3 regions of the Alteromonas sp. AWM4_230 genome follow, and region 1 is predicted to be linked to each of the others. Evidence: predicted binding sites of a transcription regulator. Region 1 holds the regulator's gene; each other region holds the start of a gene.
What was found. Region 1 encodes LexA, which represses DNA repair genes until DNA is damaged. Its sites were predicted from a motif close to TACTGTATNNNNATACAGTA; they were not measured.
Positions count from the first base shown of each region.

Region 2: a site for LexA is predicted at 3,059-3,078, ahead of ACXACS_RS11825 (putative DNA modification/repair radical SAM protein). Genes of this name have one in related genera too.
Region 3: a site for LexA is predicted at 2,479-2,498, ahead of uvrD (DNA helicase II). Genes of this name have one in related genera too.

Region 1 is NZ_JBSWTB010000001.1:488,930-494,663, forward strand. Features, by position in the region: gene ACXACS_RS02090 (sensor domain-containing diguanylate cyclase) at 1-1,612, shown strand, start outside; gene lexA (transcriptional repressor LexA) at 1,786-2,412, shown strand; gene coxB (cytochrome c oxidase subunit II) at 2,995-4,158, shown strand; gene ctaD (cytochrome c oxidase subunit I) at 4,169-5,734, shown strand, end outside.
Region 2 is NZ_JBSWTB010000001.1:2,745,731-2,751,464, forward strand. Features, by position in the region: gene trhO (oxygen-dependent tRNA uridine(34) hydroxylase TrhO) at 1-504, opposite strand, end outside; gene ACXACS_RS11815 (VC2046/SO_2500 family protein) at 583-1,155, opposite strand; gene ACXACS_RS11820 (response regulator) at 1,277-2,917, shown strand; gene ACXACS_RS11825 (putative DNA modification/repair radical SAM protein) at 3,189-4,430, shown strand; gene ACXACS_RS11830 (TIGR03915 family putative DNA repair protein) at 4,482-5,291, shown strand; gene ACXACS_RS11835 (DUF6279 family lipoprotein) at 5,434-5,734, opposite strand, start outside.
Region 3 is NZ_JBSWTB010000001.1:193,853-199,586, forward strand. Features, by position in the region: gene xerC (tyrosine recombinase XerC) at 1-450, shown strand, start outside; gene ACXACS_RS00805 (HAD-IA family hydrolase) at 471-1,211, shown strand; gene cysE (serine O-acetyltransferase) at 1,249-2,046, opposite strand; gene uvrD (DNA helicase II) at 2,558-4,729, shown strand; gene ACXACS_RS00820 (GGDEF domain-containing response regulator) at 4,772-5,734, shown strand, end outside.

The sequences.
Region 1 (5,734 bases):
GCAGGCGCATATGGAGGGCGTGGAAACGCATACCTGTCGTCTTCAAATAGCTACGCCCACACGTACCATTTGGGTAAGTATGATCTCTACGGCGAGTTTCCGTGAAGACGGTATGTTGTCTTCAGTTCAGGCGTTCTTATTTGACACCAGCGATCAGAAATATGTGGAAGACAAGCTCAACAAAACAAACCAGCGCATGCGGCTGTTATTGGAAGCCTCTGAATTGGGCACGTGGGATTGGAATTTGGCCGCTGATGTAAACCAAGTAAACAAGCGTTGGTGTGATATCGTCGGTATGGAATATGAGTACTATGATACCAGCTCTCGCTTTTTCAGGCAGTTAATTCACCCTGCGGACTATGTAAAAGTAGAAAAACAATTAAACGAGCACATCATTGGTAAAAGTAAGGTTTTCAATACCACGTTTCGCATGAAACATACTAACGGCGCGTGGGTTTGGGTTGAAACCTATGGAAAAACCGTCGAATCTGACGTTACGGGTAAGGCTATTCGCGTTGCTGGTATTCATCGCGACATTACGCAGAGAATGGAAAGTGAGCTTCATGAGAAAAAGAAAACCCAACTACTTCAATTTATAAATAAAACCCGTGCCTCTTATCTTCAGAACAACGATTTAACCATGGCCTGCCAAACGGTATTACCCGAGCTTATTGATATCTCGGATAGTCAGTTCGCTTTCATTGGGCAAATGAAAGGTGAAGGCGATGCATCGAAGCTGTTTATTCATGCTATTTCTGAAATAGTCTGGGACAGCAGCAGCTTTACGCAATACAACGAGTACAAAAAGCGAAACTTGTATTTCAGCAGTTTCGATAACCTTTTCGGTACCACAATTCTAACCGGTGAGGTAACGATTAGTAATGCCTCAGGAAGTCATCCAAACTCAAAAGGGGTGCCCCAAGGGCACCCCCGCATTAGTCGATTTTTAGGGCTACCGATTAAGATCAAAGATAGAGTGGTGGGCATGATTGGTTTAGCCAATAAGTTCGAGCCCTACACCTTCGATGATGCTGAGTTTTTGCAACCTCTATTAGATGCATTAGCCGGTCTTTTCTATGCGGTTGAACTGGAAGAATCACGCGCGATAGCTGAGGAGAAGTTGCGTAAGCTGGCCATGACTGACTCGCTAACTGGGCTGTACAATCGACGAGCTTTCGTTGATAAATGCCATCAGCTCTCTGCACAAAGCAATAGAGTGAGCGTAGCGGTAATCGATATAGACCACTTTAAAAAGGTTAACGATACTTATGGACATGATGCAGGAGACCAAGCACTAATTTCGGTAGCCCACCTCATCGAAGAATATTATGTGGAGCCCGATATTGTTTCACGTCTTGGTGGAGAAGAGTTTGCGATAGTAGCAATTTCAGACAACAAAAGAGACGAAGAAAGGCGATTTAACAAACTTCGAGAGGCTGTTGAAAAAACAGAAGTTAAATACAAGAAAGACACGATATTCGTAACAATAAGTATTGGTGCTGTCTTTGCTGAGGATAGCTTGAATCTTGACCTTAGTGTGTTACTTTCCAAAGCGGATAAACTGCTATATACGGCGAAAAAGAATGGCCGAAATCGAGTTATTCTAGAGTAATAAAAACTTTAGGCTGTGCGAGGTTTCACGTATTTGACAGCCTTAAGCCCCCTAGTTTTTATATACTAGGTGCTAGCCCCATGCAGCTTGCTCCATAGTTTCAAGATTTTGCGCTTGTTATTTGCTTTTAGGTGTATATACTTACAGGAACTGTATGAACAGACAGGTCTTTTATGCGCCCACTCACAGCTCGACAAACTGAAGTTTTAGAACTTATTAAAACAACCATGCAAGAAACGGGAATGCCGCCTACGCGCGCGGAAATAGCTCGTCAACTTGGTTTTCGTTCTGCCAACGCAGCAGAAGAACATTTGAAGGCATTGGCGCGTAAGGGCGTAATTGAAATTTTGCCTGGTACCTCGCGTGGTATTAAGTTAAATATCCCCCTCGAGGATACTGCACCAGAAGAAGAAGGCTTGCCTCTAATAGGGCGCGTGGCGGCTGGTGAGCCAATTTTGGCGCAAGAGCATGTAGAATCCCACTACAAGGTCGACCCTGCTTTGTTTCAGCCTCAGGCAGACTTTTTACTTCGTGTAAACGGCATGAGCATGAAGGACATCGGTATCTTGGATGGCGATCTTCTTGCTGTGCATCGCACGACTGATGTCCACAACGGTCAGGTAGTGGTCGCGCGGGTGGATGAAGACGTTACGGTGAAGCGTTTAGAGAAACGCGGTCGTGAAGTTTTACTTCATGCTGAAAACGAAGAGTTTTCGCCAATTAAGGTAGACCTTGCCAGCGAGCCTTTTGCTATTGAAGGTATTGCCGTAGGTGTTATTAGAAACGCCGACTGGATGTAAGGTTTTAGCATCTTCAATCAAAAGCGGCGTATTAGCCGCTTTTTTTATGCCTTTTAGTACCATATTTTAGTTAATTTTCTTAGGTTAGCGTTTGTTAGTATGTCTCAAAACTACGAAATCTGGCATCACCATTGTGCGAAAGATATGCGCTATTTGGCCCGAGAATGAATTGGCTAATACACATTTATTATTTGAAAGTTTGTTTGAAAAATAGGACGAGCGATGTGTTAATTGTTGATTTTATGACCAAATGAAGCTTCATCCTCATCAACACCCCGTTCAAAATGCGCGTTTGATTTTTTAAGCGCCGCGAGCACGCCCAATATCCTCTCCAACAAAATTGTAACGTAAGCCTGCCACAAGAAATGGTTAAAAATTAGCCTCTTCATTAAATTTTTAATAGAAAAGACTAGACGACACGACATTATTGCGCAATTCTTATACAGAGATTAACAAAATAATAACAATGACTCTAAATTTGTTTTACAAGTTGAGGTGATGGGTCAATCGTTCGCAAACCATTTGGTAGGGCAGCGCGCAGAATAATCAGCGTTTTTGGTCTTGCTATTACGGAGGTGCTGAGTGAAACAACTAACGACCGTTTTTGCAAAGTGGTGTTCAATAATACCATTTTTGCTTTTCTCCCCTTTGCTTCTTGCACAAGAAGTTAGTGAAGAAGCCTCTTCGCTTAATTTGAGACGCGGTGCTACCGACATCAGTGGGCAGGTCTATGATCTGCATATGTTGATGTTCTTCATTTGTGTAGGTATCGCGGTTGTAGTTTTTGGCGTGATGTTCGCCTCAATGTATCTGCATAGAAAGTCTCGTGGCGCCAAGCCCGCTAACTTTCATGAGAACGTGAAGGTTGAAATAGCGTGGACCGTTGTACCTTTTCTTATTCTCATCTTTATGGCTGTGCCTGCGGCAAACACGCTTATTGCGATGGAGGACACGTCTGAGCCTGACATGACTGTGCTAGTAACAGGCTCACAGTGGAAGTGGCACTACAAGTACATGGACAGCGACGTAGAATTTTACTCACTGCTTGCTACTCAGCGTGAGCAAATAGAGAACAAATTTCAAAAAACCGACAATTATCTGCTTGAAGTTGACCGTCCGTTAGTTATTCCAACTGGGAAAAAAGTACGTTTTCTTATTACCTCTGACGACGTTATCCATTCGTGGTGGGTCCCGGATTTTGCTGTGAAAAAAGATGCCAACCCGGGCTTTATTAACGAGTCTTGGGCCAAAGTGAATGAGCCTGGTATTTATCGCGGACAGTGCGCAGAGCTTTGTGGAAAAGACCACGGCTATATGCCGGTTGTGGTGATTGCTAAAGAGCCAGCTGAATTTGATAAATGGATGGGTGAACAAGAAGAAATTGTTCGCAAAGCAAAAGAAGAAGAGCAGCGTCTACTTTCTATGAATATGTCTATGGATGAATTGATGAAAGAAGGCGAGCGCGTTTACAACGCTACGTGTGCAGCGTGCCACATGCCAAATGGTGAGGGTTTACCAGGTGTATTCCCAGCACTTAAAGGCAGCAAGATGGCGTTAGAGGATCAGCAAGGTCACATCGACATTGTACTTCATGGTAAGGCGGGTACAGCCATGCAAGCGTTTAGCAAAATGCTGAGCCTTAAAGAAATTGCTGCGGTAGTCACTTACGAGCGCAATGCGTGGGGCAATAACACGGGCGATATGGTGCAGGCCAAAGACGTCAATGCAGTGGCAAACGGAAACTAGGAGCAGACAAATGAGCAAAGCAACTGAAGTTATTTCGCCAGATACCTCTGCGCCTCACAGTGGTCAAGTAAATGGCGATCATCTACATGATGACCATGAACATCACGACCATATTCCTAAGGGAATAACGCGCTGGCTGTTTACCACTAACCACAAAGACATAGGCACACTGTATCTGTGGTTTGCCTTCATCATGTTTTTGGTTGGCGGCGCAATGGCCATGGTTATTCGCGCTGAATTGTTCCAACCTGGCTTGCAAATTGTTGAGCCAAACTTCTTTAACCAAATGACCACGGTGCATGGGCTTATCATGGTGTTTGGTGCTGTAATGCCTGCCTTTACAGGGCTCGCAAACTGGCTCATCCCCATGATGATCGGCGCCCCAGATATGGCATTGCCGCGCATGAATAACTGGAGCTTTTGGATTTTACCTGGCGCTTTTTTAATTCTGCTTAGCTCGCTATTTATGGAAGGTGGCGGCCCTGCCTTCGGTTGGACTTTTTATGCGCCGCTCTCAACAACCTACAGTGGCGATTCGACAGCATTGTTTGTGTTCTCTGTTCACATTATGGGTATCTCATCCATTATGGGTGCGATTAACGTGATAGTGACCATCTTTAATATGCGTGCGCCAGGCATGACTTGGATGAAAATGCCGCTATTTGTATGGACGTGGCTTATTACAGCGTTCTTGCTGATTGCGGTAATGCCAGTGCTTGCTGGCGCGGTGACCATGGTATTGACAGACAAGTTTTTCGGAACCAGCTTCTTTGATGCTGCAGGTGGTGGCGACCCGGTGATGTTCCAGCATATTTTCTGGTTCTTCGGGCATCCTGAAGTCTACATTATGATCTTGCCCGCTTTCGGCATTATTTCTCAAATTGTCCCTACCTTTTCTAGAAAACAACTGTTTGGCTATGCCTCTATGGTTTACGCCACGGCGTCTATCGCACTGCTTTCTTTTGTAGTTTGGGCTCACCATATGTTTACCACGGGCATGCCGGTGTACATGGAAATGTTCTTCATGTTTGCCACCATGCTTATCTCGGTACCAACTGGGGTAAAAGTGTTTAACTGGGTAGCGACCATGTGGCGTGGTTCACTAAGCTTTGAAATGCCAATGATGTTCGCTATTGCTTTTATCGTGCTGTTTACCATTGGTGGACTATCTGGACTAATGCTGGCGATAACACCTGTGGACTTCCAGTACCACGATACCTACTTTGTTGTGGCTCACTTTCACTATGTTCTGGTAACAGGGGCGGTCTTTTCAATTATGGCGGCCGTGTATTACTGGCTGCCTAAATGGACAGGCAAAATGTACGACACTACTTTGGCTAAATGGCATTTCTGGTGTTCTTTAGTATCGGTAAATGTCTTGTTCTTCCCTATGCACTTTGTGGGTTTGGCAGGTATGCCACGCCGTATTCCTGACTATGCATTACAGTTCGCTGATTTCAATAAATGGATAAGTTTGGGTGGTTTTGCATTCGGTTTATCTCAGCTTATCTTTCTTGCCCTGCTTATTAAGGCGTGCAAAAAGCAAGGTGAGCCGGTATCAGCGCAAGTTTGGGAC
Region 2 (5,734 bases), 2.3 Mb from region 1:
TGTCGGGTCGAGTTCTTTTTCTACGTATTCCGGGAATTCACGAAACGTGTCGGTTTTAGGGTCGATGGCGTTCTTGAAAGTACCAATTTCTATTTCATAACCGTTTCGGGTGTCGATTACGGTTACATCTGGGTCGCTTATCAGTGCATTCCAGTCTTTAGGCTTAACGTATGTACCTACGGTTTGGCGAGGGTCGATACCTTCAACGCCCATGGTCACTATTTCTTTTTTAAGTTTCACCTTAGTGCGATAGAACGGCTGTTCGTCGTGAAGTGATTCTTTGTAAGAGATAGGATTGATACGCTCATCGCTATTCAGATAAGCGAGCAATGCGTCGATACCCTCGCGAGTACCTGAAACAGTGCCATTAATGCCTTCGTGGGCAAGAAGAAGTGTACCTTTGATACCATTTGCTTCCATAGCTTCTAGAAGCGGCTGGCGGATTTCTTTAAAGTTTTCAAGCGCAACAAATTTATACATTGCGCATACAATATATTTAGACATATTTTAACCTTTGCTGATTGGAGCGTAAGACCAGTGCAAAAATGCGGCGCGGAATATAACAAAACTGAGCGTTAAAAACTAGGCGATATTTTCAAATGAAGAAAAGTCTGGCGTTGTAGCTTGGTGCTTATCTTTCCCATATTTCTCGTCATCGGCGTCGCCTTGAGAAGATATAACATCGTAAAGTAACGTATTATCTTCTTTTATGGCGTTGTCATACTGCTTTTTCAATCGTTTCTGGGTAGCTAGGCTGCAGTTGTCTACAACGTCATCGGGGATGCGCTTTGCGTCATCGGTTTGAGCTAACGGCGCGGGTTTCATACTAAGAAAAAGGCGTGCACTTTCATAGTCAGTAGCGATTAAATTTGAGTGCACATGCATGTCTGTCCACTCATTTTCGCTGACCGACAATGACGGTCGCCTATAGTGATTTAACGCCGCAAGTTGCGCTTCTATACTATTTTGGGTCTTAGCGTTTGACGTTGCCGCTTCAATTTCAAACGGCTCAGCTACGCTATGTTGCTGCATTGCAAGGTATAACGAGAACAATGCCCCCTGCGATGACGCTCGAGCAAGTACACCACTTCGCTCCCAGTAAATACTGGGGTCTAGTGTTGTTTGTTCATTTGCTGAGGCTAAATCTGGCGACATATGTACACAATGCTGTTGTTGTATACGTATGTTGTCGGCAAGATAATGTTTTTCTTAAGCTTATTTTCTAAAGTTAGATATACTTCTACTAACTGATAGCGGGTTTATTCACGGATTCGAAATGCAATTTGGCAACAAACAAGTACTGATTGTTGAGGACCAACGTCCTTTCCTTCTTCTTTTGAAAGGGCTAATGCATTCAATGGGGGCGTCTGATGTCGTCACTAAATCTTCTGCTGAACAGGCGGTATCGCTGTGTAAAAAGCACAAATTTGATATTGTCATTTGTGACTTACACTTGGGCGCTGATACCAAAAATGGCTATGAACTCATAGAAGAGCTGCGCACGCGAAGGCTTATTAACCCCACCTCAGTATTTATTCTTATCAGTGCTGATAGTGCTCGACCGGTTGTGCTTGGCAGTATTGAACGCCGCCCAGACGATTTTCTAATAAAGCCCTTCTCACAAGTACAGTTAAAGTCTCGCATTGTTCGTGCATGGCAAAAACGACAATTTCTTCAGCAAGCGTTCAACTTAATAGAGCAAGATGAATACAATAGCGCCGTAGATCATATTGAGACTCTTTTAGAAAACCCCCAGCACTACAAAGGACACTGCGAACAACTGCTAGTTGAACTCTATTGGCGCATCTCTCAACCTCAAAAAGCTCTAGATGTATTAAAAGAGTATATCGAAGGTAGACCTGTACTATGGGCACAAATAGCAATAGGTAGAACCTACTTGCTGTTGAACGATTATGAAAAAGCGATATCCATTGCCAAGAAAACGTTAAAACGCAACCGATTCAATGCTGATGCTCATGATATTCTTGCGCAGGCACACCACGCCTTGGAAGCGGGTGAAAAAGCCCTTGATGCGATTAAGGAAGCTATCAAGCTGTCGCCCTTTTCATTACCTCGTCATTTTAAGGCTTGTGAAATTGGTCGGGAAAATGACGATTTAGTACTAGCAGCCAACTCTAGCCAAGCAATTTGGAACCTATCAAAACGCACTGTACATAAAGCAAGTTTACATTGGTGCACAATGATACGTAGTTTACTTGATGTCGCTGAATCTGCTGATGACAAAAGCCAGCGCAATAAGTATCAGCAAGAAGCCTTACTCACATTACAGCGGGGTAAGTTTGATGAGCACCTGTATAAAATCGACAGGGAGTTCGATGTAGAAATTTTTGGCAATATTGTAAATGCAAGGATAAGCGCGATTGATGGGAAGCTGATTGATGCAAAGCGTCATCTCAATACATCGCAAATACAGCTTGATGACAAATACGCAGAAGTACCTACAGCGTTCATTCCAGATAGTATTAACGTTATGTATAAACTGGGAGAGTTCGACGACGCGCTGCAGCTGAATTCTCTACTTTCATCGAGAGGTGAAGAACTCGACCAAAATAGTTCTTACATGCTAAAGACACAAGCGCAAAAAGCACAAAAAAGCCTTGCTAGTTATCAGCAGTTTAACCGTGAAGGCATTCAACACTACCAGCAACAAGACTTTGAACGTGCTAAAGCCTCGTTTGCCCTAGCTCAGGGTTTCGCACCTGTTAATACAGGTGTTGCACTTAACCTGCTTCAATGTCTTCTTCAAATAGCCATAAAAGAAGATAAGGCAGAAATGAAGTTAATAAACGAATGTAAGCGTTTATTTAAGCTTATTGATGACATGACGCTCAAAGCACCGTACAAAGAAAAGTACGAAAATATTCGAGATGAACTTTCTAAGTATATTGGCTTTTGAAATCCAGTGACATATTAGTTCTTTTAAAAGCAAACCTACCTTTATTACCACTGGTAATTCATGCCCACAAACCCATGCATCTATGCCATATCCTGCTAAGGCTAATATTAAATCTTACCCTTCTGTCGCCGTGATCAATTGTACTGTATATATATACATGCTATAACGCAATACCACGTAGCCTATGCCCAAAAAAATTCCCGTATCCATGATTTGGTGAAAAATACTAGGCTGCTTGAATGTAATTGGTTAAAGGAAGTAAACATCGGCGATGTATGACAGACTGATACAAAAACTTGAAATTCTTTCCGATGCGGCCAAGTACGACGCGTCTTGCGCGAGTGGTTCAGCAGGTAAACGACAAGCTGGAAAAACCGAAAAGACCGGTATAGGTTCGCTTACCGGTGGCTCGGGAATATGCCATAGCTTCACACCTGATGGAAGGTGTGTTTCGCTGCTTAAGATCCTTATGACAAACTACTGTATTTATGATTGCCATTATTGCATTAATAGGGTTTCAAGCAATGTTCAACGGGCGCGGTTCACCGTTAAAGAAACGGTAGATTTAACCCTAAATTTTTATAAGCGCAATTACATTGAGGGTTTGTTTCTAAGCTCTGGAATTGTGGGCTCGCCCGATATCACCATGGAAAGCATGGTACGTATTGCAAAGTCGCTACGTCTTGATCACGGATTTAAGGGATATATCCACCTTAAAACTATCCCGAACGCGTCGCCAGAATTACAAGCAGAAGCAGGGCTTTATGCTGACAGACTTAGTATTAATGTGGAAATGCCTACACAGTCTTCGTTAAACAAGTATGCACCAGAGAAAGATCTTGGCGATATTCACGGTTCGATGAATACGTTAAAAGAAAAAATTGCAGAACATAAAGTTGACAAGACATATTCGGGTAAGCGCCCTCCCCGTTTCGCCCCAGGCGGGCAGTCTACGCAAATGATTATAGGTGCCGATGGGTCAAACGATAAAACCATTTTAGGTACAAGCGTAAAGCTCTACAGCGATCAAAAACTTCGTCGCGTGTATTACTCTGCATTTTCCCCTATTCCTGATGCTTCGGAAGTTTTACCGCTGAAACCTGCGCCATTGATACGAGAGCACCGGCTGTATCAAGCAGATTGGCTCTTGCGTTTCTATGGTTTTGGCTTAGATGAAATCTTACAAGACGACATGTTAGATATGGACTATGACCCGAAGCTTGCATGGGCACTACGTAACCGTCATCTGTTTCCTATCGATTTAAACAAAGCTGACAAGCAGATGCTGCTGCGCGTTCCCGGTCTTGGAGCGCGAACGGTACAAAAGATTTTATCTATAAGGCGTAATACAAAGCTTAACTGGATCGACCTTACTAAAATGCGGCTACCTCTTAAAAAGTTGAAGCCTTTTATCAGTGTTGGAGATTACTTCCCTGATATCCATTTACTCGACAGTAATAATTTCGAGCTTCAGTTTAAACAGCCTAAACAGTTTGAGTTGTTTAGCGCTTGAGTGGGTTGTTAATGCTGCTAGGTTCAGCCGTAGTCTAAAAGGTAGCTTTATATGAAGACCATTACCATTACTTCAGTACCTGGCTTTGATGAATGGCGGGAAGCCTCGCGAGAGTGCATTGCTGAGCGTATCTCCCCTGAACATATTATTTGGCAGAGCGCTCATTCAGTACAAGACGATCTGTTCGGTAGTGGTGCTGAGCCATACGAAAGCAAAAGGCCGCGAAGCAACCTTAGTATTCCTAAATCTACGGTAATGCTTTTAAAGTACGCCCTGTGCCATAACGATGATAACCGATTTGCGCTTTGTTACCGGATATTGTGGCGTGTCGTTTATGAAAATAAGCAACTCATTCAAATGAAAACTGACGACGATGTTATCCAGCTTTTCGCCATGGCGAAAGCAGTAAAACGTGATGCGTACAAAATGAGTGCCTTCCTGAGGTTCAGAGAAATAAACCTAGAGGGGCAAGAGCATTATGTCGCCTGGTATGAACCCGAGCATTTCAGTTTAGAGGTAAAGCTTAACTTCTTCCAAACCCGATTTAAGAATATGCGGTGGTCTATTTTAACGCCCTATCGTGCAGCTCATTGGGATACCGAAACCCTAGTAATAGAAGATAATCCCGATTCAAGCGTTGTGCCCGATGATGACCGCATTGAAAAATACTGGCTCACCTATTACGCCAACATATTTAATCCTGCACGCATCAAAACAGGTGCGATGTTAAATCAGATGCCTAAGAAATATTGGAAAAATATGCCAGAGACATCGCTAATAGACGATATGATCAAGCAATCAGACGCCCGTGCTAGAAAGATGATCAGCGATGGCAATAAGCTCAGTGGTAACAAAAATTAGCCAATATAAACGAACTAATATTACGGGGCTAAGGCTAATACAACTGAGCTGATACAACAGAGCTTAGCCCGTTAACTGTGGGCCAAGCTTAGATTATACGTTGGTTTAACTGTGGTCTATCGTTGGCGCTGTAAGAACCAACTTAGTCTCTAAAGTTCTCTACAGTATCAATCAGGTCATCTATATTTTCGATAAGGGTCTTTCGTTGCTTGTCAGTTAGGGTGGAAAAAAGCTCGGATATCAACGTAGCACTAACGGTCATATTATGGGCGCTACTTTGCTTGTAAATGTCACTTTTATAGGTATCTGGGTTTTGCATTAGGTCAACCAGTTCCGCCTCGAAATTATCGTTAAACTTACGAGTTACAAATAGCTTTCGTGCCGCATTTTGTATGGTTCTGCGATAGGTTAGCCACTCCCCCCCTGTGGAAATGAATTGCGTA
Region 3 (5,734 bases), 300 kb from region 1:
TTAAGCGAACTTACCGGGCTTAATTTAGCCGACTGTTTAAAAGACGGTACGGTGAAGGTCATGGGTAAAGGAAGTAAACAACGTATACTGCCATTAGGCCGGCACGCGCAAAAAGCGCTAAACGCATGGTTGAAAGTACGTCCTGCCTACGCTTCCCCGTATGAAAGCGCAGTATTTGTCAGTAAGCGTAAAACCCGTATATCGAACAGGCAAGTTGCAAATCGTTTAGATAAAATGGCGCAAGACCAGTCGCTTTCGCAAAAAGTAAGCCCCCACAAACTGCGCCATTCTTTTGCTACTCACGTATTAGAATCAAGTGGCGATTTGCGTGCGGTTCAAGAGCTTTTAGGTCACGCTAACTTATCGACAACACAAGTTTATACTCACCTCGACTTCCAGCATCTCGCCAATGTATATGACGCCGCTCATCCGCGGGCGCACAAGAAATAAGGCTAACCTAAGGTTTCACCATGCAGTTTTTCAGGTCAATTAACAAAGTCCAGGCAATGACCTTCGACCTTGACGACACCCTTTACAATAACGGACCTATTATTCGACGGGCCGAGGAAGCACTTCAAGCGCATATTGCTAAGCACCACAAGTCGGCCGCCGCGTTGTCGGCTAACGACTGGCTAGCACTTAAGCGAGCTGCCATAAAAAAGGATCTGCGCTTAGCCTCTGATATGGGGCAGCTTAGGCGTGTAGTACTTACCGCCGCACTATCGAATACGGCTCCCAAAGAGTTAAAAACAGACCTGACCAACAGTGGTGAACTTAGTGATGCGGTAGAGGCCTGCTTTAACTGCTTTTACGACTCAAGAAGTAACTTTGAATTGACTGACGATGTACACGCAGCCCTTAAGGCAGTAAGTAGTCAACTACCGCTTATCGGCATTACTAATGGTAATGTAAACGCAGAAAAAATAGGGATTGATGGTTATTTTGAAACCATTCTTCACGCCAGCACATCGCGCCCTATGAAACCGGCCCGAGACATGTTTGATGAAGCCGCAGCACGTTTACACATTGCACCGAAACACATTCTTCATGTAGGCGACAATATTATCAAGGATGTACAAGGAGCAATTAACGCTGGCTATCAAGCAGCATGGTTTGCCTGTAACAGACCCATGACACTAGCGAACGAACCTGTAAGCGTATTGCCTCATGTAGCACTAGACAACCTCAACGAGTTAACCCACTTCCTGTGAATAATGGGGTCAGAGTCAGGACTCTGACCCCACAGCTTTAGTTATCTTCTAGGACGTTTTGGCGCATGGACTCGCAGGGGCTTTGACAAACCGGTCTCCCAACCACTTTTGCTGGCACGCCCACCACGGTAACGTGGGCTGGAACACTGTTCAGTACAACGCTACCAGCGCCGACTTTCGAACCTTCGCCGATTTCGATATTCCCTAGAATTTTGGCACCTGCGCCAATTAATACGCCTTGGCGAATTTTGGGGTGACGGTCGCCCGACTCATTACCCGTACCGCCTAACGTAACGCTCTGCAAAATAGACACATTATCTTCTACCACCGCAGTCTCGCCCACCACAATACCAGTTGCGTGATCGAACATAACGCCCTTACCAATTCGCGCTGCTGGGTGAATGTCTACACCAAAGCTTGATGAATTGCGGCTTTGCAAAAATAAGGCTAATTGGTGGCGCCCGTGAAGCCAAAGATAGTGCGCCATTCTATGCACCTGCACGGCATGGAAACCTTTAAAGTGCAGTAAAGGAGTAAGGTAATCGTTCACTGCGGCATCACGTGCATTAATCGCCATAATATCAGCAATGGCTGCCTCGCTAATACCTGGCTCTAACAAGTAGGCTTCGTCGAACACCTCACGTATAGCAAGCGCAGGCATCACGTCATCTGCCATTTTGTTTGACAAAATGAAGCTTAGCGACGACTCAAAATTATGATGCGCAAGAACACTGGCATGCACATAGCTAGATAGCAAAGGTTCGTTTTCAGCAACAATTTGCGCTTCTTGTTTAAGCGTCGACCAGAAATCGATGGGCGTAGAGAGTGCGGTCATGAGCATATCCCGTTAATGTGCTGTTAGTGAGCTGGTTGTGTGCCAATGTACGTCGTTAATAAATTGGGGCCGTGTGCTTTTTCAGCTTGCCTAAAATGGCTCAACTTTTTGACTAACTCTCGCCTTGTATGAAAGTGCAGAGGTTGCCAAAGTAAAAGAGCAGAAAGTTTACCCGAGTTTGGCGTGATGCAATACCGATGTGATACCTGCCAAGCGCATAATTCGATCAATTTATCGTATTAATTCGTTATAGCTAATAACTGTACCTTCCAGTTGTGCACTTTTGGGTCTGCCTTTGGCAACATTAAGCACTGTAACATTTTAATTAGAACGGTTAAAACACCTATTTCTTTCATTAAAAGCCCCGTATAACTGCACATCTTAAATACCCAAATAACCGCGCTTTTACTTAACGAAAACGGTAAAAAACTGGACTGTATAAATTAACAGTCAGATGGCATAATAGCCCGCTGCTGAATGTATAACACTATCAACTAACAGGTACCACACTATGGATGTATCTCGACTGCTAGACGAGCTTAACGACAAACAGCGTGAAGCAGTAGCAGCCCCATTATCAAATGCCCTAGTATTAGCTGGCGCAGGTAGTGGTAAAACCCGTGTATTAGTGCATCGCATTGCGTGGTTGATGGAAGTCGAAAACATCGCACCTTTTTCTATTCTCGCGGTTACCTTTACCAATAAAGCAGCAAAAGAAATGCGCGGCCGTATTGAGTCGTTGATGGGTCGCAGCCTGCACAATATGTGGATTGGTACCTTCCACGGGCTTGCGCATCGCCTATTACGCGCACACCACGCTGAAGCTAACTTGCCTGAAAACTTTCAGATTATCGATTCTGACGATCAATACCGTTTAATTCGCCGCATTCTAAAAGCCATGAATTTAGATGAAAAGCATTGGGCCCCGCGTCAAATCCAGTGGTACATAAACGGCAATAAAGACGAAGGCCTGCGTCCTCAGCATATCGAGACCCATGGCGATCATATCCAAAAGACCATGCGTGAAGTCTACGCAGCATATCAAGACGCCTGCGACCGTTCAGGCTTAGTTGATTTTGCCGAGCTTTTACTACGCGCTCATGAGTTATGGGCAAAGAACCCTGAAGTGTTGGCTCACTATCAGCGCCGTTTCCGTGCTGTGTTAGTTGACGAATTCCAAGATACCAACAATATCCAGTATGCATGGCTTCGTATGCTGTGTAGCGGTGACAATAACAACATTATGATTGTTGGCGACGACGATCAGTCTATTTACGGCTGGCGCGGTGCAAACGTAGATAATATTCAGCATTTCCTAAAAGACTTTAATGAGCCTACCACTATTCGCCTTGAGCAGAATTACCGTTCTACCGGGAACATTTTGAAAGCGGCGAACACGGTTATCGACAACAATACAGGCCGGTTAGGGAAAGAGCTGTGGACAGAAGACGCTCAGGGCGAGCTTATCTCTGTCTATGCCGGTTTTAACGAACTCGACGAAGCCCGCTTTATCGTGTCTAAAATTAAAGACTGGCTAAATCAAGGCAACGCCCTTAGCGACACCGCTATTCTTTATAGAAACAACGCTCAGTCCCGTGTACTGGAAGAAGCTTTATTACACGAAGGGTTGGCCTATCGCATTTACGGTGGCTTGCGCTTCTTCGAACGCCAAGAAATTAAAGATGCGCTTGGCTATATGCGCATGGTAAGCCACCCCCACGATGACGCGGCTTTTGAACGTGTGGTAAACACCCCAAGTCGCGGTATTGGTGAGAAAACCCTATCGCAAGTACGCGACACTGCACGTATGCATAACTGTTCTATGTGGCAAGCCAGCCAGCTGCTTATAAACGAAGGTGGCTTTAAAGGCCGTGCGTTAAACGCTATGCAAAGCTTTGTATTACTCATTACAGAGCTTGAACAAGCCACATTAGACGAACCGCTTGACCAACAGGCTGATAAAGCCATTCGCCAATCTGGTCTGTACGCCATGTACCAGGCTGAGCGTGGTGAAAAGGCTCAGGCTCGACTAGAAAACTTAGAAGAACTCGTCAGTGCTTGTAAGACTTTTATCGTGCCAGAAGAAGCCGAAGAAATGTCGCCTCTGGCCGCGTTTTTGGCCCACGCTTCCCTTGAAGCAGGCGAAACTCAGGCGGACAAAGACCAAGACGCGGTGCAGATGATGACTATCCACACTGCAAAAGGCCTTGAATTCCCATTAGTGTTCTTAGCCGGCGTGGAAGAAGGTATGTTCCCTAGCCAGATGACCAACGACGAACCAGGTCGAATGGAAGAGGAACGCAGACTTTGCTATGTTGGTATGACTCGCGCTATGCAAAAGTTGTATATCACTTACGCAGAAAGTCGTCGATTATATGGTCAAGATAAGTATCATACGGCTTCGCGTTTTATTCGTGAAATGCCAGCAGATTGTGTGGAAGAAGTCAGGCTTAAATCCACCATCTCGCGGCCTGTACATAACCGCTTTAGCCAAGCAACCTCGCACGCCAGTTTTGAAGAAACAGGCTTTAGTTTAGGTGAGCGCGTAGTGCATCGTAAATTCGGCGAAGGCATTGTGCTTAACTATGAAGGTAGTGGTGAGCATGGCCGAGTTCAAGTAAACTTCGATGAATTTGGCAGCAAATGGCTGGTACTTGCTTACGCAAAGCTGGAGAAAGCGTAACGTTATTAATTGGCAAGGTAGCCTAACTCTAAGTTGGAATGTATGCAGCAACACGTGCTGATCATCGAAAATGGTGAAGGCAACCTTGAACTTATCGCGAAATTAGTACGCCGTTCGAGCCTTACGCCCGTGGGCGCAACGTCGCTCACCGAAGGAAAGGCGCGCTTTGCACAAGAAATACCCGAAAGTTTTTTGTGCGCCATTGTTGCTTACTCTTTACCCGATGCGCCAAAAGGCGAAGCCATCGACTTCGCCGTCGAATCCTTCATTCCTACCATTGCGACAACAGAAAACCTAGACAATGCTATCCGCGACAAGGTGCTTGAGCGGGATGTTGTCGACTATATTCCGAAAGAAAATTCACAAAACTACGACTACCTAAACCGGCTTATAAGCCGCCTTGAAAAAAACAAATCTACCGGCGTTGTGGTGGTAAGTACCAATCGCGTTTTACGCTCAAAAACGGTTTCATTACTTCAGCGACATAACTTTATTGCCTTCGAATGCTTAACAGCTACCGACGCAATGCAGTGCCTCTCTGAACATAAAAATGTGCGTCTTGTTATCACCGATAACACGCTACCCGACATGACGGGCACCCATTTTGTGGCAAGCTTGAGAAAAGCGTTTTCTAAAGAACAGCTTGCCATAATGGGCATTGCTGGAGGTAAAGGCATGCTAATGTCTGCGCACTTCATCAAAAGCGGCGCTAATGACTTCTTACGCGTACCTTATTGCCATGAAGAGTTCTTGTGCCGCGTAATGCAAAACGTGGAATATATTGAAAGTGTTGAAGAAATACGCCGTGTAGCGAATACAGATTATTTAACGGGCCTACCCAACAGACGCCACTTCTTTTACATGGTTACGGTTCAACATCAAAATTTATCTGACGATCATGCCTTGGCACTTATCGACCTAGACTTCTTTAAGTCAATTAATGATACCCATGGCCATGACGCCGGAGACATAGTGCTAAAGGCCATGGCAGCACTTATTGAGTTT